Regions from separate parts of the Shewanella sp. NKUCC05_KAH genome, predicted to be linked through region 4. Evidence: predicted binding sites of a transcription regulator. Region 4 holds the regulator's gene; each other region holds the start of a gene.
The links. The regulator MetJ, encoded in region 4, represses methionine synthesis genes. The targets are predictions, from matches to a motif close to TAGACGTCTAGACGTCTA.
Positions count from the first base shown of each region.

Region 1: metK (methionine adenosyltransferase) is a predicted target of MetJ. The motif match lies at 1,646-1,663, and genes of this name have one in related genera.
Region 2: msrA (peptide-methionine (S)-S-oxide reductase MsrA) is a predicted target of MetJ. The motif match lies at 1,467-1,484, and genes of this name have one in related genera.
Region 3: serA (phosphoglycerate dehydrogenase) is a predicted target of MetJ. The motif match lies at 2,639-2,656, and genes of this name have one in related genera.

Region 1 covers NZ_JAHKQZ010000013.1:64,332-69,849, forward strand. The annotation lists gene KO533_RS12950 (hypothetical protein) at 1-296, opposite strand, end outside; gene metK (methionine adenosyltransferase) at 452-1,603, opposite strand; gene tkt (transketolase) at 2,049-4,043, shown strand; gene epd (erythrose-4-phosphate dehydrogenase) at 4,160-5,176, shown strand; gene KO533_RS12970 (phosphoglycerate kinase) at 5,311-5,518, shown strand, end outside.
Region 2 covers NZ_JAHKQZ010000001.1:10,575-16,092, reverse strand. The annotation lists gene astE (succinylglutamate desuccinylase) at 132-1,166, opposite strand; gene msrA (peptide-methionine (S)-S-oxide reductase MsrA) at 1,497-1,976, shown strand; gene pgm (phosphoglucomutase (alpha-D-glucose-1,6-bisphosphate-dependent)) at 2,093-3,745, opposite strand; gene seqA (replication initiation negative regulator SeqA) at 3,819-4,361, opposite strand; gene KO533_RS00055 (alpha/beta fold hydrolase) at 4,660-5,436, shown strand.
Region 3 covers NZ_JAHKQZ010000026.1:22,793-28,310, reverse strand. The annotation lists gene KO533_RS19770 (curlin) at 1-747, shown strand, start outside; gene KO533_RS19765 (LuxR C-terminal-related transcriptional regulator) at 922-1,587, opposite strand; gene KO533_RS19760 (DUF2238 domain-containing protein) at 1,982-2,590, opposite strand; gene serA (phosphoglycerate dehydrogenase) at 2,745-3,974, shown strand; gene ygfZ (tRNA-modifying protein YgfZ) at 4,129-5,091, shown strand; gene KO533_RS19745 (two-component system response regulator) at 5,180-5,518, opposite strand, start outside.
Region 4 covers NZ_JAHKQZ010000007.1:102,135-107,652, forward strand. The annotation lists gene KO533_RS08600 (bifunctional aspartate kinase/homoserine dehydrogenase II) at 1-662, opposite strand, end outside; gene metB (cystathionine gamma-synthase) at 674-1,837, opposite strand; gene metJ (met regulon transcriptional regulator MetJ) at 2,048-2,362, shown strand; gene KO533_RS08615 (sulfite exporter TauE/SafE family protein) at 2,497-3,240, shown strand; gene nrfD (NrfD/PsrC family molybdoenzyme membrane anchor subunit) at 3,347-4,294, opposite strand; gene KO533_RS08625 (4Fe-4S dicluster domain-containing protein) at 4,297-4,863, opposite strand; gene phsA (thiosulfate reductase PhsA) at 4,876-5,518, opposite strand, start outside.

The DNA of each region.
Region 1 (5,518 bases), on a different contig from region 4:
GTGGAGAGGTAAGCTGACTTAGAAATTTCATCGACTTCGCTGTCAGAAATCCAAGCATGCACATCATTTACTACTGCCTTTGTTTTTAACGAATTTGCCAAGTCATGATCAGTTACACACAGGCTTTCATAGTGGATTTCGTAAGGTGTTTCAAAAAAGGCTTCAGGATCGGATTCAAGAAAAGCGGCGATCTCCTCTAATGTACCGTATGTCTTTGCTGTTTCCTCTGGCAGACCTACGTTGGCTGCCCATGCACAAGATTGAAGTTGCTGTAATAAGATGGCGTTATCGGTCATGGGATCAGTGCACTCTAATGGTCTGTGTATATGCTGCTTTTTATCTTGCCATATTTGTCTTAGCACTATTAATCTAACTAAATGTCAGACATAAAAAAACCGCTGGGTAGCGGTTTTTTATGGGTCTTAAGTGTAAAAATTGAAATGAATTAAGACTATAGACCCGCGTCAGCACGTAATATTTCGGCTTTATCAGTCGCTTCCCATGGGAATTCGCTGCGACCAAAGTGGCCATAAGCGGCGGTCGCTTGATAAATTGGACGTGCTAAATCTAGCATGGCCGTTAAACCGTATGGGCGCAGTTCAAAGTGTTGACGTACTAACTTGATCAGCACTTCTTCAGATACTTTACCGGTACCGAAGGTCTCGATGCTGATAGAGGTCGGCTCTGCCACACCAATTGCGTAAGACACTTGGATTTCACAGCGATCAGCAAGACCTGCTGCAACTATGTTTTTTGCCACATAACGGGCAGCATATGCCGCGCTACGATCCACTTTTGATGGATCTTTACCAGAGAATGCGCCACCACCATGACGGGCCATGCCGCCGTAGGTGTCAACGATGATCTTACGACCCGTTAAGCCGCAATCGCCTACTGGACCACCGATAACAAAACGGCCAGTTGGGTTGATAAAGAACTTAGTATCTTTGTTTAACCATTGAGCCGGTAACACTGGCTTGATGATGGTTTCCATCACACCTTCAATTAAGTCGGCTTGTGAAACGTCATCTCTGTGCTGAGTCGATAACACAACTGCATCGATACCGATAATTTTGCCATCATCATAGGCAAAAGTGACTTGGCTTTTCGCATCTGGGCGTAACCAAGGTAGCGTGCCATTTTTACGCACTTCAGACTGACGTTTCACTAATGCGTGAGCATAGGTGATAGGTGCAGGCATCAGAATGTCGGTTTCGTTGTTGGCATAGCCAAACATTAACCCTTGATCGCCAGCACCTTGCTCTGCAGGGTCTGCGCGGTCTACACCTTGATTAATGTCGGGTGATTGCTTACCAATGGCGTTTAATACTGCGCACGAGTCTGCATCAAACCCCATATCTGAATGGGTATAACCAATTTCACGCACCGTTTTACGGGTGATTTCTTCAATATCAACCCAGGCAGAGGTAGTGACTTCACCACCTACTAATACCATGCCGGTTTTGACATAAGTTTCACACGCTACGCGTGCTTTTGGATCTTGAGCCAGAATTGCATCTAGCACAGCATCAGAAATCTGATCTGCAATCTTATCGGGATGACCTTCTGAGACCGACTCAGAAGTAAACAAGTGCTTTGCCATAGTAGGAAAATCTCGTCGTTAGCATTCAAACGTGTAGAAGCATCTACATCTAGACGGCTATTTTAGTTTAAATCCGATTGCCGATCACCCCCGATAATAAAAAATCCTCTCAGATTGTGACCTGAAAACGACTACGCTCAGTCATAAATAGGTTATTTTTCTTATATTTCATATTATTAGGTTTGCTATGTTTTTGAGAAATTTATTTCTCCATTACAAGTGATCCTTGCTATGTCCTCTCAAGTAAACGCCAGTAGAGTGACTAGCTTGTTTCTGCGACTTGTATACCCAAGCGACCTGAATCCTGCATCTTCAGGTTGTTTGGGTATATATTCGGCCATCTTTTGCTGAGTGAATGGTAATTTTAGTTTGCGTCACACTGGCATGTAGGGGAAAATATGCATCCAAATTGCCCGCTAGACCCCACAAACAAGCAGGAGAGAGCATGTCTTCCCGTAAAGTACTCGCAAACGCAATCCGTGCGTTAAGTATGGATGCAGTTCAAAAAGCAAATTCAGGCCATCCCGGCGCCCCAATGGGGATGGCAGATATTGCTGAAGTGCTGTGGAATGATTTCCTTAAGCACAACCCGAACAATCCGAAATGGGTAGATAGAGATCGTTTTATCCTCTCTAACGGTCACGGTTCAATGCTGATTTACTCTTTACTTCACCTGACTGGTTATGAATTACCAATTGAGGAGCTAAAACAGTTCCGTCAATTGCATTCTAAAACACCGGGTCACCCAGAATACGGTTACACCCCAGGTGTTGAAACCACAACGGGTCCACTCGGTGCGGGCATCAGCAACGCTGTCGGTATGGCGATTGCTGAGAAAACCTTAGCGGCACAGTTTAACCGTGATGGTCACGATATCGTTGATCACTATACTTACTGCTTCCTCGGCGATGGCTGTTTGATGGAAGGTATTTCCCACGAAGCCTGTTCATTAGCCGGTACTTTAGGTTTAGGTAAACTGGTCGCATTTTGGGATGACAACGGTATTTCTATCGATGGCCATGTTGAAGGCTGGTTCACCGATGATACGCCAAAGCGTTTTGAAGCTTACGGCTGGCATGTGATTGCCGGTGTTGATGGTCACGATAGCGCGGCAATCCGTGCTGCTATCGAAGCGGCGAAAGCGGTGACTGATAAACCAACCATGATTTGCTGCAAAACCATTATCGGTTTTGGTTCACCCAACAAATCTGGCAGCCACGATTGTCACGGCGCGCCACTAGGCGATGCAGAAATCGCAGCCGCCCGTGAATTCCTTGGCTGGCCACATGCACCATTTGAAATCCCTGCTGATGTTTATGCCGGTTGGGATGCCAAAGAAGCAGGTGCTGCCCGTGAAGCAGCGTGGAACGAGAAGTTTGCAGTATATCGCGCTGCTCACCCAGAACTGGCTGCTGAATATGAGCGTCGCGTTCTGAAAGGTGAATTACCGGCTGATTTCGAAGAAAAAGCGCAGGCATTCGTGCAAGCATCACAGGACAAAGCCGAAGGTATTGCGAGCCGTAAAGCCTCACAAAATGCTATCGGTGCATTTGGCGCTATGTTGCCTGAACTGTTAGGCGGCTCTGCTGACTTAGCGGGTTCTAACTTGACACTGTGGTCAGGTTCTAAAGGTATTCAAGACGACCCAGCTGGTAACTACATTTACTACGGCGTGCGTGAATTCGGCATGAGTGGCATTATGAACGGTGCTTCGCTGCATGGTGGTTTCATCAATTACGGCGCAACGTTCATGATGTTCATGGAATATGCTCGTAACGCAGTGCGTATGTCGGCGCTGATGGGCATTCAAAACATCTTCGTTTATACCCATGACTCTATCGGTCAAGGTGAAGATGGCCCAACGCATCAGCCAGTTGAGCAATTAGCTAACCTGCGTATGACACCAAATATGGCCGTATGGCGTCCATGTGATGCGGCAGAAACGGCAGTTTCTTGGAAAGCTGCGATTGAGCGCCGTAATGCACCTACGTCACTGATCTTCAGCCGTCAAAACCTGAAAGCTCAAGCGCGTACCGCTGAGCAATTAGCTAATGTGGCTAAAGGTGCTTATGTACTGCAAGACTGTGCGGGTACACCAGAACTGATCCTGATCGCAACTGGTAGCGAAGTACAATTGGCAATGGATGCAGCCGCTGCACTGACTGAGCAAGGTAAACACGTTCGCGTCGTTTCTATGCCATCGACAACTGAGTTCGATAAGCAAGATGCTGCTTATAAAGAATCTGTATTACCACGTGCTGTGACTAAACGTGTGGCTATTGAAGCGGCGCATACCGATTTCTGGTACAAGTACGTCGGGTTTGAAGGCACAGTAGTGGGCATGACCACATTTGGTGAGTCTGCGCCGGGTAACGTGCTATTGAATCACTTTGGTTTCACCGTTGAAAATGTGCTGAATGCTGCAAAATCATTGGGCTAATGGCTCAAGGGATTAGATTCAATACAAAAGGTTAAACTTTTTAAGTGTTAATCTGTATAATGCGGCCTGCAATCGTTTGCAGGCCGTTTTTGTATTAAGAGGAAATTGAGACCTCAATGATCCGAGTCGCTATCAATGGTTATGGCCGTATCGGCCGCTCTATTCTCCGAGCTTTATATGAGTCTGGAAAACGGCAGCAAATGCAGATTGTCGCGATTAATGAATTAGCTAAACCTGAAGCCATTATTCATCTGACCCAGTACGACACCACCCACGGTCGGTTTGCGCATAAAGTGAAGCTTGTTGATGATCATATGCTGATTGGCGACGATGCGATAAAAATCCTCCACGAGCCCGATCCGGCAAAACTCCCTTGGCACGAGATGGGCATAGATATTGTCTATGAAGCCACAGGCGTATTAGTCGATCGTCAAAGCTGCGAAGCCCATATTCACGCCGGCGCTAAACAAGTGCTGATAAGTCATCCATCCTCAGCCGATGTCGATGGCACGATTGTCTATGGTGTGAATCACGATTTACTCCGCGCCGAACACACAGTGGTTTCCAACGCTTCTTGCACCACAAACTGTATCGTGCCTGTGATCGATGTGCTCGATCGCCACTTTGGCGTTAAAAGCGGTGCGATTACCACTATCCATTCGGCGATGAACGATCAGCAAGTGATTGATGCTTATCATGATGATTTGCGTCGTACCCGCGCCGCTGGCCAATCGATTATCCCTGTCGATACTAAACTTGCCCGCGGCATTGAGCGGATCTTGCCGCACATGAAAAATAAGTTTGAAGCGATTTCGGTGCGCGTGCCCACCATCAACGTGACCGCCATCGATTTGTCCGTGACCTTAGAAAAAACCGTCGATATTGCCACAGTCAATCAGGTGCTGGAATCAGCCGCCAATGGGCGATTTAACGGCATCTTAGGCTATACTGATGAGCCCTTAGTCTCATGTGATTTCAACCATGATCCGCGCTCCAGTATTGTCGATGGTACCCAGACCCGCGTGAGCGCCGGTCAGTTGGTAAAGTTACTCCTGTGGTGCGATAACGAGTGGGGTTTTGCCAATCGTATGTTAGATACGAGTTTGGCGATGATTGCGGCCAAGCGAGGCTGATAAAAGTAGATTATTCACTTGTGGGTCACTGAATTTATGCCAATTCGACGGGATGTCGAGCGCCGAGCGGCAGTCAATTCATACCGGCTATGTGTGAAACAGTTTGTTTTTTGATTATAAAAGGAAGCGTTACCATGGCAATTATCAATATGTCAGATCTGGATCTACAAGGTAAGCGCGTGCTTATCCGCGAAGATCTCAATGTCCCTGTTAGCAATGGCGTCGTCACCAGTGACGCACGTCTGCGCGCCTCTCTACCGACTATCGAGTTGGCCCTTGAAAAAGGTGCGGCTGTGATGGTGATGTCGCATTTAGGTCGTCCGACCGAAGGCGAATACAATC
Region 2 (5,518 bases), on a different contig from region 4:
AAGCGTTTGATGCGTCTGTTTATACGAATATGCCCGACGAACATTACGTTAACGTAAACTACCTATCAACCATTGGCATAGCTCAAACCACAAGTTATCCCTGCCACGCATGTATATATTGCTTTACAAGCCTAACGCACGTCCGCATTCACCGCAGGGATCAGGCAAATCACAGTGCGATTGCCAATAGGCACTTTGGCATTAGGGAACACGACAGACTCAAACTCATGTTCCACTTTAATTTCTTGCCCACCTTCCCGCGCTAAAACAAAGCCCTTCGGGAAAGATCTGAAGTTTTCGACATCAGTTGCGAAGGTAAATTCAAAATCATCGAAATGTTTATTGATGACGCGGCACACTTGGTACAAGTTAACCTTATCGGCATCAAATGCATCCAGCTCCAACGGCTTAGCGGTGATCAAGCGCATGAACATTTCATGGGTGGCGATAAAACGCGTCATGTCGTTCTGCCCCATGGGATACACTTTGCCAAGTTCAATGGTAAAGGCATCGGCGTCGTAGCGTTCAGAGGAAAAATAGCTGAAGGTTGTGGTCGGTTCATGGTGGAAAAGTACTGTATCGACGCCGCTTGCGGCTAAAAACATAATTTGCTCGCCGCTAAAGGCGCGCCCTGGACGATAGGGATAGATAGCGAACTTTTCATGCTTCGAGGCGCGCATCGCCGTGTGCAGATCATAATGGATGCGCTGACGTCCATCGGCAACCGTAGTATAAAAACGGTCGACATAGGCTTCGAGTTTTTTTGCGCGTACTCGCTCAGGGTTCACTAACCCTGGTGGATTGGAATGCTCACCACTAAATAGACGATTCATGTTTTCGTCAATAATCCGCGTGCCGTTATTAATCGCTAATGGGTTACCAATGAGAAATAAAGTGCGCTGCTTTGCGATGATCTTTTGCTGTAGAAGTTGTTTAATTAAGCTATTGCAGAGTTCAATGGGCGCGGTCTCGTTACCGTGAACACCGCAGGAAAGCACAATATCTTTTCCTTCATTCTGTATTGGTTCGAAAACAATAACACCGGTATCCCACACTTCCACTTGAGTATGATCGCCTAAGTTAAATGAAAATTCGCCATCGAACTGTTCAGGATGGGCTAAGGTGAGCGCTAAAAAATCCTTTGAATCTAACAGAGCTTGTAACACAGAATTCTCCTTATAATGATGTGTAACAGTATTGGCGCAATAGCATAAGTACAGGCAGTAATAACCACTTAAGCATTTATCTCACCGCGGTTAATCTCACTCGCACCTAAAAAACGGCTTCAATACTAACACATGTTTTTAGTGCTGTTCTCAGACATTTATTGCCGTAGGACCCAGTTTTAAGCGGAATGACATTCAACTAAGCTGATTGTTAAATTCTCAGGACATTCCCTAAGAATTTCCCATGATAAATATTCCAACTTGAGGCTTGCTTTTGCACTCAAGTTTTATCACAATCCTTAGCCATCTAGACTTCTATTGGATTTAATTATGGCGTTAGCAACCTTTGGTGCCGGCTGTTTCTGGGGCGTAGAGTATTTTTTTAGACAAGTGAACGGCGTATCGAATGCCACCTGCGGCTATATGGGCGGCAATAATGCGGCGACAACCTATGAAGAAGTCAAAAAAGGCAAAACGGGCCATGCCGAAGTGGTGCAAGTGGAATTCGATCCCGCCCTTGTCAGTTATGAAGACTTGCTCGATGTATTTTGGAAAAACCACAATCCAACGAGTCTGAACATGCAAGGCGGAGATATTGGCACTCAATATCGCAGTACCATTTTCTTCCACGACCGTGAGCAAAAAGCGGCCGCAGAAGCCTCAAAGTTAGCTTTTGCCCGCTCGGGGCGTTGGGGATTACGCCATATCGTCACAGAAATAGTGCCACTGCAACAGTTCCATGTGGCTGAGGAATATCACCAAAATTACATCGATAAGAATAACTTACCGAGTTGTCATATCGAGTACTAAATACGGTCAAATCAGTATTAGATCAACTACTCACAGCTGAATTAGACACAAACAAAAACGCACTCAAATCTGAGTGCGTTTTTTATTTTGAGACGTTAGCTAAACCTACTGCTGCATTAAGCGTTTAGCGCCTTATCAATTAATGCCTGCGCATCTTTGATGATCTCAGCCAAATGCTGCTCACTGATAAAACTTTCGCCGTAGATTTTAAATAACGCTTCAGTGCCCGATGGACGCGCCGCAAACCACCCATTAGCTGTGGTAACTTTGATGCCGCCAATCGCCGCATTATTGCCTGGCGCATGGGTTAACACGTTTTCGATTGTCTCACCTGCAAGCACAGTGGCATTTAAGGTATCGGCATTGAGCAAAGCAAACTTGGCTTTGTTTTCAAGACTGATTGGGCTATCGATACGCTTATAGAAACTTTGGCCAAATTGTTTTACTAACTCTTGGTGACGCTGACCTGGGGTTTTACCTGTCACCGCAAGAATTTCTGCGGCAAGTAACCCTAAAATGAAGCCGTCTTTATCTGTGCACCATGTACTGCCATCACGGCGTAAAAATGCCGCGCCAGCACTCTCTTCACCGCCAAAGGCGATTGTGGCTTCGGCTAAACCGTCGACAAACCACTTAAAGCCCACTGGCACTTCGAGTAACGTTTTGCCGTGGAAAGCACAGATTTTATCGATAAGCGCACTCGATACTAAGGTTTTACCTATGGCTAAGGTATCGCTCCAATCTGGTCTGTGTGTCAGTAAATAATCGATAGCGACTGCAAGATAATGATTCGGATCCATCAAACCCGTACCAGGGCAAACGATGCCGTGACGGTCATAATCGGGATCATTACCAAGGCATAAATCAAAGGATTCTTTATGGGCGAGTAACCCGGCCATCGCGTAGGGAGATGAGCAATCCATGCGGATTTTGCCGTCTTTATCCAGCGGCATAAAGCTAAAGCTTGGATCAACCTTATCATTAACTAACGTGATATCGAGCCCATAACGCGCGGCAATCGGTGCCCAATAGAAAATCCCTGAACCACCGAGCGGGTCAACGCCGATACGCAGCTTAGCGTTGGCAATCGCCTGCATGTCGATAACATTATCTAAATCAGCCACATAGGGTGTAATCAAGTCAATGGCTTGCACATAACCCGAAGTCAGCGCATCGGCATAGGCTGATTTTTGCACGCTAACTAATGCTTGGCGCAGGTAATCATTGGCCCGCGATTCAATCCAAGCCGTGATATTACCTTCAGCTGGTCCGCCATGGGGTGGATTGTACTTGATGCCACCATCCTGAGGAGGATTATGGGAAGGCGTAATGATCAAACCATCGGACAATGCCGCACCCGTAATATTGGCTTCGCGATTGGCGCAAATCACCCCATGGGACACCACTGGCGTTGGCGTAAATCCGTCGTTCTGCTGGATGTGCACTGTGACTTTATTTGCCGCCAGCACTTCAATTGCCGACAAATAGGCCGCATAGGATAACGCATGGGTATCAATCCCAAGGATCAGCGGCCCATCGATATTTGCCGATTGACGGTAGTCCACCACAGCTTGGGTAATCGCCCAAATGTGTTGTTGGTTAAAACTGCCATTGAAGGCGCAGCCTCTGTGCCCAGAAGTGCCAAAGGTGACGCGTTGTTGTACGTCATCCATATTTGGCGTGATGCTGTAATAATGGCTCATCAGTTTTGGAATATTGACCAGATCCGTCTGATTAGCGATTTGTCCTGCCCTTTGATGTATTGCCACCTATGGCTCTCCTGCACTCAATTACAATTAGAAAAAGTAGAAAAATGTCGTACTAACTTGGCTCATCCGCGGATTAAACGCGCTCGGCGATGCCCGCTGCTACTGTCGCATCACAACCAAATTGCACTAAAACTTCCGATAAAATAGTGCGTTTCTTGGCGGTATTGTTGTTACTCGTTACCCAGAAACCACTTGCACCAATTTCTTTTGGGTTAGCCGAAGCACTCGCTTCGAGCAGTTGCTCCTTAGAGCGAGCAAAATACAAACGATCGCGCCCTTGGATCTGCAAAATTTGTGAGAATTGCTCTGGGGCTAATTGATACAAACTTTCGAGCAAAAACAGAAAACGACCTACTGCGCCTTTTTGCTGCGATAACTGATGTTCATCGACTAAGCGACTAAAATCATTCACTGCTGGCACTGTTTGCGCCGCGATGGGCTGAATAGGTTCAGCTTCAAGGCTCGGTTGGCTAATCGCCAAAGGCTGGGGTTGTTCGACCGCATCGACGGACAGGCCGAGTAATCGACGAAGAATGTCAGAGGCGCTCTCACCAATTCGTTCTGTTTTGCTGGCAATATGACGATAGAGCTCTTCATCTACTTCGATATATTTCATAACCTTAATTATCCTTTGTTATTCGACAGGCTTAACCGAAAAAAGTGTACCACAGCGATCGGGGCAGATCATTGCGATCTGTTACCAGTGTATCTATCTCTATCAATCTGATAAAGCGCCATTATTCTAAAAGTGCGGGAAATAGCACAGCAAACTAGCAGTTAATCGACAATTGCCGAAAAAGCACACAAGTTACTGGCCGCCCCCACTATAGAAATGGCAACTGACTTGTCAAGCCAACGGCATTAAGGGCACAATTCGCGCCACGTTAAGCTAAACATATCCAACAGGAATCACCATGAACTTTGTTTCTACAGGCCAAGGACCCGCTGTACTCTTGATCCACGGCTTGTTCGGCAACCTAGATAACCTCAAAGGCCTAGGACAAGTATTAGAAAGCCAGTATCAGGTTATTCGTGTCGATGTGCCCAATCATGGTTTAAGTGAGCATTGGGATGAGATGGATTACCCTCGCCTCGCCACGGCCATGGTTGCATTACTCGACGAACTGGCTATTGAACGCGCCCATATTGTGGGTCACTCCATGGGCGGTAAAATCGCCATGGCGACAGCGTTAGCTCATCCAGAGCGCATTATCAGCATGGTGGCAGCAGATATTGCCCCCGTCGCCTATGAGCCAAGACACGATACAGTGTTTGCCGCATTAGCAAGTCTGCCCTTAGAAGGTCATACCGACAGACGGTTTGCCCTAAACCACTTGATTGACAATGGTATTGACGAAGCAACCGCACAATTTTTACTCAAAAATCTACAACGCACTGATACTGGCTTTCGTTGGAAGCTGAACTTAATTGGGCTAAAGGCTTGTTATCCCAATATTATTGGTTGGCACAATCAGGCGCCAAATCCAGTACAAAGCTATAGCGGCCCGAGTCTATTTATTCGTGGTGGTGACTCAAATTATGTCACTGGTGAGCACAGAAGCGCTATCATGGCGCAATTCCCTGCGGCGCAGGCGAAAACCCTCGAAGGCTGTGGTCATTGGTTACATGCACAGAAACCCGCCATCTTTAACCGGATTGTGTCTGAATTTATTGACAAACAAGCAATGTAAATCAGCAGCAAACTCGACCTAAAGCATATGGCAGCCGCCATCTTGATGTGATATATTCGCGCCTCTTTTGGCCTTAGAACAC
Region 3 (5,518 bases), on a different contig from region 4:
GGTAACGGCAACACGGCTTATCTTGCGATGACTACGGGTGATGACAACAGTGTCGATATTACCCAAAATGGCAGCGGCAACACTATCGGTGATACTTTAGTGGCCGATATCCAAGGTAATGATAACGATATTACTATAACTCAAAAAGGCGATGTCAACGGTGCGGAGTTCCAAGTATGGGGCGATAGCAACGACGTTGACTTGAAACAAAAAGGCGATGCGAACTTCGCAACCTTTGGTGCATACGGTACAGATAATGACTTCGATTTATCTTCTAAAGGCGATAACAACGAAATCATTGCCTTCGCTGATGGTCAAGATAACAGTATTGAAGTTAGCCAAGAAGGTGATGAGAACTTTGCTTATGTAGATGCCGTGGGTAGCGATAACGAAGTTGATGTTGAGCAAGATGGCGCTGAGAACGAAACATTGATTTCTGTTGCTGGCAACAACAATGCCGATGTCAGCGCACTTCAAAGTGGCGATCTTAACGTTATTGACCTGATTATTGAAGGTGATGAAAACACCGCGCAAATTACTCAATCAGGTAACGGTAACTGGGTAGGCGGCGATAACGACACTTCATTTGCATCAAATTCATTTGGCGTTAGCGGTGACAATAACAGCCTGTCAATCACTCAAACGGGTAATGACAACTTAGTGTTAGGTTCTCAAGCAGGCACTAACAACAGCATCAACGTGAACCAATCAGGCAATATGAACGTTGCCACTGTAGTGCAATACTAGTCAATACTGTTAAACCACCACAGCTAAACTCTTTGGTGGTGGTTTATAAAAAGGGTGTTAAACAAAAAGCGGGAATGTTTAAATAAACATTCCCGCTTTTCTATGTTGATATGCTAGTAATCATTAACATTAACCACTCACAGCGAAAAGCTAACGACCAATATCTTTAACTGACTAACTGCACAGCTCAAAGTGAGTTTGATAGGTTTGCGCCCAACGTAAAAGCTCAACCCGATTACGAGACTGTGTCTTGCGGAAAATAGAAGAAATATGCGCCTTCACTGTATGTTCGCTGATACATAACCTATGAGCGATTTCTTTATTTCTCGCACCACTCGATACGAATTGAATGATAGTGCGTTCACGGGATGTCAGCATCTGCAGCATAGCCACAGTATCAGAGGGCATTTCATTATTACCTTCTAACTTTTGTACGACACGGCGGAACATTTTGCTTAGCAAAGTTCTATCGTACCAAAGTTCCTCTGCCACCATTTTACGTAAACCCGTTAACATCAGATCCATACGTTGATCGGCAAATAAAATACCTCGAATGCCGAGCAACATTGCAGATTCTTGGTCTAAGGAGTCTCGCTCAACTTGATACAGCGCCACAGGAAAATGTGACACTAATCGCGAAGCTAACAGAGGTATCCCTTTGTTATCTAATGCAGAACCTTTTTGGGTGATCAGATAAAAACTACGGCGACTCTTGTCTAAATCCAGTTCTGCCGCATGCTTTACTATACGCGTTTTCAAACCTATGGATTCAGCGAGTAACGCTAAATGACATGGCGCGGCCATTTGGTGTAAAAAAACCAATTCATTAATTGTGCTCAATGACTCTCCTCCCTGAAAAGTATTCTCTATTGCAAAATGGTATGTTTGACTCGTCTTTTTAGTTAGATTTTTCAACATTCCATTAACCTAGTTAATTCTGACTAGTTAACGATTGAAAAACATCACCCAAATGTACTATTCCCTGTTTAATGCTAGTAGGTTCGACTAACTCACCACAATAAAATGGAATAACAGTCAAAAATACCGTTTTACTTGGCCAACGCCCAGCACCTAATACTTTCCAACTATGACGTTATCAATCCAAAGTTGCAACACAAAGAAAACACAATAACAACACTAAAGTATGACAACTCAATGTCATCACACTCACACCATACATTTCAGGGAAGAAAGTCTTACAACTCGAACAGAGAGCATCACCCACTTTTAGCCGCTAAATCCTCTGCTTGAGTCTCGCGATTTGTTTATCTTGAAAACGAGACAGTAAAGCTAACGCGACAATTGCACCAATGAGGGCAAGAAACATGTCAGATTGGGTATCCCATACATAGCCTTGAGTCCCTAAAAAGGCTTCCGCCCCTTCGCCGGTTGCCACGGCAACCCACCATTCGATCAGTTCATAAAACGCCGAAAAAGCGAGCACAAAACAAGTGGCAAGAAACGCGCACCAAGCCCCAGGTTTGACAGCTTGATTACGCAACATAATTTCACGGGCGAGCATGGCTGGGATAAAACCTTGCGCAAAATGACCTACTTTATCGTAATTATTACGTTCTGAACCCATCCAATCGGCAATCGTGTCGAATAACGGCACTTCAGCGTAAGTATAATGAGCGCCTACAAACAACACACAGCAGTGTATTAAGACGAGAAAATACACTAAAGGTGTCAGTGGAAAACGTTTGCGAGTAAAGAATAAAATCGGTACAGCAATCAATGCAGGCAAGGCTTCGAGCCACCACGTGAAAGGATCTGCGGGTTTTATCGCCGACCACACCAAAACTGAGAGGTAAATACCGCACCATGCGATTTTGTTATTCAATGTTTCTTCCTCTTATGCGATATTGTTCTAAATTTAGAATATTAACTTTAGCCATCTAGCCCTCCACACTGAGCAAAAAAAGTGCTACTTTGGTGGGTGAAGGTTGTGAGCATATCATAAGAAACATTTCTATTAATTAGAGGGTACCCATATCATGGCGAAACATTCGCTGGACAAGGATAAGATCAAGATCCTGCTGTTGGAAGGCGTCCACCAATCTGCGGTCGATGTATTTGAACGTGCGGGATACACCAATATCGAATACCACAAAGCTTCCTTAAGCGATGAAGCCTTACTTGAGTCCATTAAAGATGCGCATTTTGTGGGACTTCGTTCGCGTACCCAATTAACTGCAGAGGTGCTGAAACGTGCCGAGAAGTTAATCGCGATAGGATGTTTCTGTATTGGAACCAACCAAGTTGACCTTGCCACCGCCGAATCCCTTGGTATCCCAGTATTTAACGCTCCCTTCTCAAACACTCGCAGTGTTGCCGAACTCGTGATTGGCGAGATCATTATGTTGATGCGGGGTATCCCTGAGCGAAACGCTATCGCTCACCGTGGCGGCTGGATGAAAACCGCAGCGGGCAGCTATGAAGTGCGTGGTAAAACCTTAGGTGTGATTGGTTACGGCCATATTGGTACTCAGCTTGGCATTCTGGCGGAAACCTTAGGTATGCGCGTCGTGTTCTTCGATATCGAAGACAAACTGCCACTAGGTAACGCACAACAAGTCCATTCGTTAGAACTCCTATTAGCACAAGCTGATGTGGTTAGCTTACATGTCCCTGAAACTCCACAAACAAAAGACATGGTAGGCGCTGCCGAGTTTGCAGCAATGAAAAAGGGCAGCATCTTTATCAACGCATCACGCGGTACTGTAGTCGATATTGAAGCTTTAACCGTTGCGTTAAAAGAACGTCACCTCGCAGGTGCCGCAATCGATGTATTCCCCGTTGAACCACAATCGAATGACGATGAATTTATCAGTCCTCTACGCGGTTTAGACAATGTTCTCCTCACGCCGCATGTCGGTGGTAGCACGGCCGAAGCCCAAGAAAACATTGGTATCGAAGTCGCGGGTAAGCTCGCTAAATACTCAGACAACGGCTCAACCGTTTCTGCGGTTAACTTCCCTGAAGTGTCATTACCAACCCATAAAGGCACCTCGCGCTTGCTGCATATTCACCAAAACCGTCCGGGCGTGTTGATCAAGATCAACCAAGCCTTCTCGGAAAAAGGCATCAACATCGCCGCCCAATATTTGCAGACCACCGCAGAAATTGGTTATGTCGTGATGGAAGTCGACACAACTCAAGCGGAAGAAGCCTTAGTTGAACTCAAAGCCATTGAAGGTACATTACGTACCCGCGTGCTGTTTTAAACTTTAAACTCCACTCGCTTTAAGCCTATCGACTAAAGCACACATAATAAGGCGCACAGATCATTCACAGATATGTGCGCCTTATGCTTTTGAGCCAACTGGAATTCCGTTACAATCTAGCCTCTCACATCGTCTTCATTTTCAGGATCTCGCTATGACTATTTCAGTTTCTACGCCCCATTGGGATCTGGACGCTACCTTGCCTCCACTTATGCTTGCCAACTTATCTCATTTGGGCCTCATCAAAGTCGTTGGAGAACAAGGCCGCAGTTTTATCCATGGCCAAGTGACCACAGACATCAGCTCATTGGCCACGGATCAATGGCGCTGGGGCGCCCATTGCGATCCTAAAGGTAAAATGCTGGCCAGTTTCAGAACCTTTGCCATTCAAGATGCACTCTTTATGTTGATGCCAAAGGATGCCATCGAAGTCGATTTACCCCAGTTACAAAAATATGCCGTGTTTAGTAAAGCCACCTTAAGCAATGCATCCGCTGAATGGACTCTGCTCGGGGTTGCCGGTGAACAGGCAAGCCAATTCGTGAACAAACATTTTGGTGACATTCAGCAAGAGCTCACACTCATTGAAAATGGTGCGATTTTAAAAGACACTGAACGTTTTATTTTAGTATTAACACCAGATGCCGCAGCAGCTTTAGTTGCGCAATCGGAACTGAGTGTATTTGACGCCAGTGCATGGCAAGCGTTAGAGATTGCAGCAGGTTACCCCAACCTTGCCGCCAGCCATGCCAGTCAGTACGTACCGCAGATGTGTAATCTACAAGCGGTTAACGGTATCAGCTTCAATAAGGGCTGTTACATGGGACAAGAAACCATAGCGCGCATGAAATATCGCGGTGGTAATAAACGCGCCCTGTATATTTTGCGCGGTCACACTAGTCTTCAAATCACCCTAGCATCAGGCCTCGAAATCGCGATGGAAGACAGTTTTCGCCGTGGCGGTCAAATCATTGAGTTTGTGCAGCGTGGCAATCAAGTCTTGTTAACCGCCGTACTTCCTAATGACACGGCTAATGATACTCAGCTACGTTTTGCCGACGATGAACAATCACATTTAACGCTCCAAGCCCTGCCCTACTCATTAGATGAAGCGTAATGCTTTGATTTAATATGATTAGTATAAAATATTGAAGCAGAATAAAGGCGCCAATGGCGCCTTTACCTTAGTCAATGCACTTCGAGCATCAATTTTCTAAATAAGTATCTCTAATGGCAATTGCTTCTGGCAGGATTTGCTTGAACTCCTCCACCAGCTTAGGATCGAAATGTTTTCCCGCTTGATTTTCAAATAGCTCCATAGTTGCTTCAATCGTCCAAGCCTGCTTGTAAGGCCGTTGCGAAGTCAGCGCATCGAACACATCCGCAATCGCGGTGATACGCCCTTCAAGGGGAATTTCTTCGCCAACCAAGCCATTGGGGTAACCTGAACCATCCCACTTCTCATGGTGAGTTAAGGCGATACGACGGGCCATTTGCAATAACGGATCGCTATGTTCACCAATAATCTCTGCACCTATGGCAGC
Region 4 (5,518 bases):
CAAATGGTCACGCGCTCGATATCAGCGAGACTCGCAATCAGGCTGGCGCTAAAATCTGAACCATTACGACCAAGTAACAAGGTATCGCCACGCTCGTTAGCGCAGATAAATCCTGTGATCACTAAGCGTTCATTGGGATGCGCAGCTAATAGGGCTTGTACTTTAGCGCGGGATTCCTGTACCCGAATTTGTGGCACAGCGGCTTCATCGGCCACTAAAATTGAACAGGCATCCACATGGCTTGCTGCCACGCCAGATTCGCGCAGTAGCGCCGCCATTAAACGTGCCGACCAACGTTCGCCAAAGCTCACCACATGGTTGATTTGGTATTCGTTGCGCTCGTCTAAGGACAACAAGCTGATGAGTTGCGCTTTATCAGTGGCCAAACGCTCACGCAGATCGCGGGCTTGTTCATTCGACAACAACTGCTCAATCAACCCCTGTTGGTAACTGATCAGCACTTGTAATTCTTCTTGCCATAGCTGACCCGCATCACGCAGCGCTAATAATTTATACAGGAAATTCGTGCTTTTACCCGCCGCAGAGACCACCACGAGATCATCACTATGACCGTGGGTTAATAGGATATGGGCGACTCGGCGATAACAATCGGCATCCGCTAAACTGGAGCCACCAAATTTATGTAAGTGACAACGTGCCATCTATTATTCCTCTACTGACAAGCCGCAACGGCGGCTAATCCTGCTTGAATATCTGCAACTAAATCGGCGGCATCTTCAATACCCACCGATAGACGCAATAGGGTGTCCTTAATACCAGCCTCGAAGCGCGCCTGCGGCTCCATGGCTCTGTGGGTCATAGTTGCGGGCACGGCCACTAAACTTTCGACGCCACCTAAACTTTCCGCCACGCTAAATAAGCTGAGTGCACCTAAAAAGGCCACCACTTCGGCCTCACCGCCTTTGAGCTCAAAGCTCAGCATAGCGCCAAAGCCCTGTTGTTGCTTGGCCGCAATGGCGTGACCTGGATGATCCGCAAGCCCTGGGTAATAGACTTTACTCACCACAGGGCTTTGCGTTAATAACTCAATAATACGCTGGGCATTGGCTTGATGCTCGCGAATACGCACCGCTAAGGTACGTAGGCCGCGCAGGGTCAGATAACTGTCGAAGGCTGACCCCGTTAAGCCTAGAGTGTTCGACCACCAATGTAAGCTTTCGCCGATTTGCGCGTCTTTGGCGACCACTGCGCCGCCGACCACATCGCTGTGACCATTGATATATTTAGTGGTGGAGTGGATAACGATATCCGCGCCTAACAATAGGGGTTGTTGCAATATCGGCGATAAAAAGGTGTTATCGACCACCACCAGCGCGCCGACACCATGGCTCGCCTTAGCAATGGCTTCGATATCCACCACACGTAATAACGGGTTTGATGGGGTTTCGAGCCACACCATCTTAGGATTCTGCGCAATAGCGGCGGCTAACGCTTGGCTGTCGGTTTGGTCGACCACAATGAGCTTAAACTGGCCTTTCTTCGCCAAGTTGGTAAATAAACGGTAGGAACCACCATAGCAATCATGGGGCACAACTAATAGGTCACCGGGGCCGAGCAAAGTGGTCACTAAGGTGATGGCCGCCATGCCAGTGCACGTCACTATGCCAGTGGCGCCCTTTTCTAATTGGGCTAATGCTTCGCCTAAAATGCAGCGCGTTGGGTTGCCTGAACGACTGTAATCGAATTCGCGGGGATTTTTATGACCATCGAAGGCGTAATTAGTCGACAAATAAATCGGTGGCACAACTGCGCCATATTGAGTATCGCTTTCGATACCCTGACGCACTGCCAGTGTGGCTAATTGACGCTCTGCCATGGGGACTCCTAAATTCGGTAGACTGATAGAGATGTCTGGACGTCTAAATGTACCTAAGCCCAACGCCATCGTCAATAGGCGTTAAGACGTTTAGACGTCTGAACATAAAGAAATCTGTTTGCAATCACAAAGAAATAGTAGCAATAATTTGACTGTTCTTTGTAAGGGTTTAAAATCTGCCCCGAATTTAGCGTTATAACAGGTGAGTCAATGACTGAATGGAATGGGGAATACATCAGCCCCTATGCTGAACATGGCAAGAAGAATGAACAAGTAAAAAAAATTACTGTGTCTATTCCGCTCAAAGTGCTTAAGGTCCTCACGGACGAACGTACTCGTCGTCAGGTCAATAATTTGCGTCACGCCACCAACAGCGAGCTGTTGTGTGAGGCATTTTTGCACGCCTACACTGGCCAGCCATTGCCCAACGATGAAGATCTGTCAAAAGATAATCCAGACAGCATTCCCGCCGAAGCCAAGTTGTTAATGGATCAAATGGGAATCGAGTGGGAAGACATGGAATAGCGACTCGTCGCTTTCAAAGTCATATCACAGTGCTCATCAATAGGGATCGTTAACGATCCCTTTTTGTTTATACCCAAGCGACTTCAAACTTTAAATTTCACCATCTTGAGTTGGTTTGGGATATAGGAAATCCTATGTTTTCTATGATAGATCCACAGACACTCGCCTTAGCCTCGCTGGTCGTGTTTCTGGGCGCATTAACCCAAAGTCTGATTGGGTTTGGGCTTGCGGTTGTCGCCAGTCCTTTGCTGTATATCGTCGATCCACAACTTGTACCTGCGCCTGTTATTGCTATGGGTTTCTCCATCGCCCTGCTGACCTTAGTGCGTGAGCGCGGTCACTTAGAATTCAATGGCTTGCAATATGCGCTCCTAGGCCGCGTGCCCGGTGGTTTTATCGGCGCGAGTTTATTGCTGTTTGCGCCTCAACCCATACTGGGTTTATCCATCGCCGCCATTGTAACTGTCGCAGTGATCCTCAGCCTGAATAAATTCAGCCTGCCAGTGAATAAGAAAAGCCTCTTCGGTGCGGGTGTGGTTTCAGGGATCTTCGGCAATATCGCCGCGATTGGTGGCCCGCCGATGGCGATTTTGTTGGCAGGCAAAGATGCCTCGCAGTTTCGCGCTGCCCTGTCGGCCTTCTTCATTTTTAGCTCCATGATTGCATTGGTCATTTTAGCGATCACTGGCTTATTAGAATTAAAACATCTGTGGCTGTCGTTGATGCTGCTCCCCTCAGTGATTTTAGGTTACTTAGTCGCAGGACGATTAGTGGGCCGTGTCGATAAAGAGAAGACAAAGATGGCGACGTTAGTCCTGTGCAGTATCAGCGCCTTAGTGCTAACGGTGAAGTCGGTTATCGAGTTATTACCCCAATAAGCGTCCCGCTTGTACTGGCAAACCTTCTCACGATTCAAACAATAAAAAAGCACTGACATTGCCAGTGCTTTTTCTTTATCTATCAATATGTAAAGCCAGATTACACTCAGCTTAAATAGCTTTGCCCTGCGTACACAATAAAGTGTCTTAAGGCGAGTACGCCCGTTAAGCTCGCACAAGCCACCATGATCATTGCGCCCTTAGTGTGGCGAGTCGCGGCGGGTAGCAGCATAAACAGCAAGGGAATACCAAAACCTATACCGACAACGCCTATCCAGAACACGCTTGCCCATAACCCAGAAGTTAACGATGCTAAGGCCGCAGCCGCCGCGCCGCCCTTGAAGTACAAGGCGCAGAACAACATGAACAGGAACAGAATTTCAATCGCCATCACAGGCAATTCTAAACCGTGCATCTTCACTAAAGTTTTGTCGTGGCTGTCAGTCTTAAACATCAGCAACGCCAGTACCGCATTGGCCGCAGCGCCCGCCGACAAACCCGACACTAAAAACAGCGCAGGCAGTACCGCAGTGTTGAGCATAGGATAGGCATTCATCGCCGAAATTAAGAAGCCAGTGTAAGCCCCCACGCCAATGGCGAGAACAAACAACAATACTTCAATCAGCTTTCGAAATGGCATAAGTAACTTAGCGATAGGCGCTAGGAAACCTAAACCCCATTTTGGTAAGTCATCCCGCAGCACAATAATGGCGTACGCAAAAGCTAAGGGAGAATACGCCAGCAGCGCCAGCACCCCAATGGCCATCACAGACTGGAAGTTATAGTGAATTAAGATCAACCAGAAGTGGAATGGTTTGGTTAAGTCAAACACTAAGCAAGCTAGACCTAAGCTAATTGCTACAGGCCCAATAATTGCTGCCGCCTTAAGAATGCTGCTTTCGGCTCCCGCGCTGAGTTCCTTATTCGCCCAGCGCAAACCAATGCCAATCAGTAAACTGCCCGCGGATAACCCCGCCATAAACAGGTAAACGGCGATGACCCAGTGCCAAGTGACAGGATCATATTGCGCCATGTCGCCCCAAGTATTGTTCATAATCAAATCCCCCCTCTTTTGGTAGGAACGCGATATACCCTAGGTTTAGTGCCCAAATGGGTTTTATCTTGGTAAGTGATTTTAGTGTTGAGCATGATGGCCACTTCACTGCTTGGATCATTGGCATCACCAAACACTAAGGCATCGGTTGGACACACAGTCACGCACGCTGGCTCTTCGCCCCGTGCTAAACGCGTATCCTTACAGAAGTTACACTTATCCGCCGCCTTGGTTTCTGGGTTCATAAAGCGCACTTTATAAGGGCACGCTGCCACACAGTACATACAACCGACACACTTCTCGGTATGGATAGAGATAATGCCATCTTCACCCACATAGGCCGCGCCTGTTGGGCACACTTTAACGCAGGGTGCATCTTCACATTGCTGGCAAGATACCCTGTGATATTTGAAATGCAGATTGGGCATCTCACCAAAGGGGCCTTCCACACGCACTTGCAGACGAGTTACGCCTTCGGGTACGCCATTTTCACTGCGACACGCCACGTTACAAGCTTGGCAGCCGATGCACTTATTCTCGTCGTGCACCATTACATATCGTTTATTCATTTAAGCCTCCGATTAGCGCTTTGCCAGCGTGACGCCCGTGGTGTGCACTGTCATGCCACACACAGGAGCAGTAACGTGCGGCAGTAAGTTACCGCAGTGGATACCTTTGCCCGTTGCTCTGACCAACTCTTTGTTTTTAGAACCAAAGCCCATGTAAGCAAACACAGTATCTTGGCGAATACCCGGCGTGACTAAGGCGTGGCCTTCTTCTGTGCCAACACTGCTGGTGAGGCGGATTGGGTCGCCATTGCTGATCCCTAACTTGCCCGCAGTAACAGGGTGAACCCACACAGCGTTATCCGACATCAGGTTAGCGAGCATAGGCACATTGTGGGTTGCACCATTGGTGTGCACCGCCACTTTGCCTTGGATAAAGTACAGCTCATCTGCTTTTTTAAGATTCACTTCGCGGAACTTGATCACCCCACGGCCCGGTGCCATGGCTTCGACTTTCGCGGAAGTGAGTTCAATTTTGCCACTCGGGGTTTTAAAGGTCAGTGCACTGGCGTAAGTGCCGTCTTCATCGGCAGGTCGCGCATTGGGGTATGCCTTAATAAACTCGGTAACCATCTTAGGCTCGCACAACATAATTGGCTTACCGAAGCTCACAAAACCTTCGTCTTTGATCCGGCGCAGCAGGTCAGTGTCGCGGTTC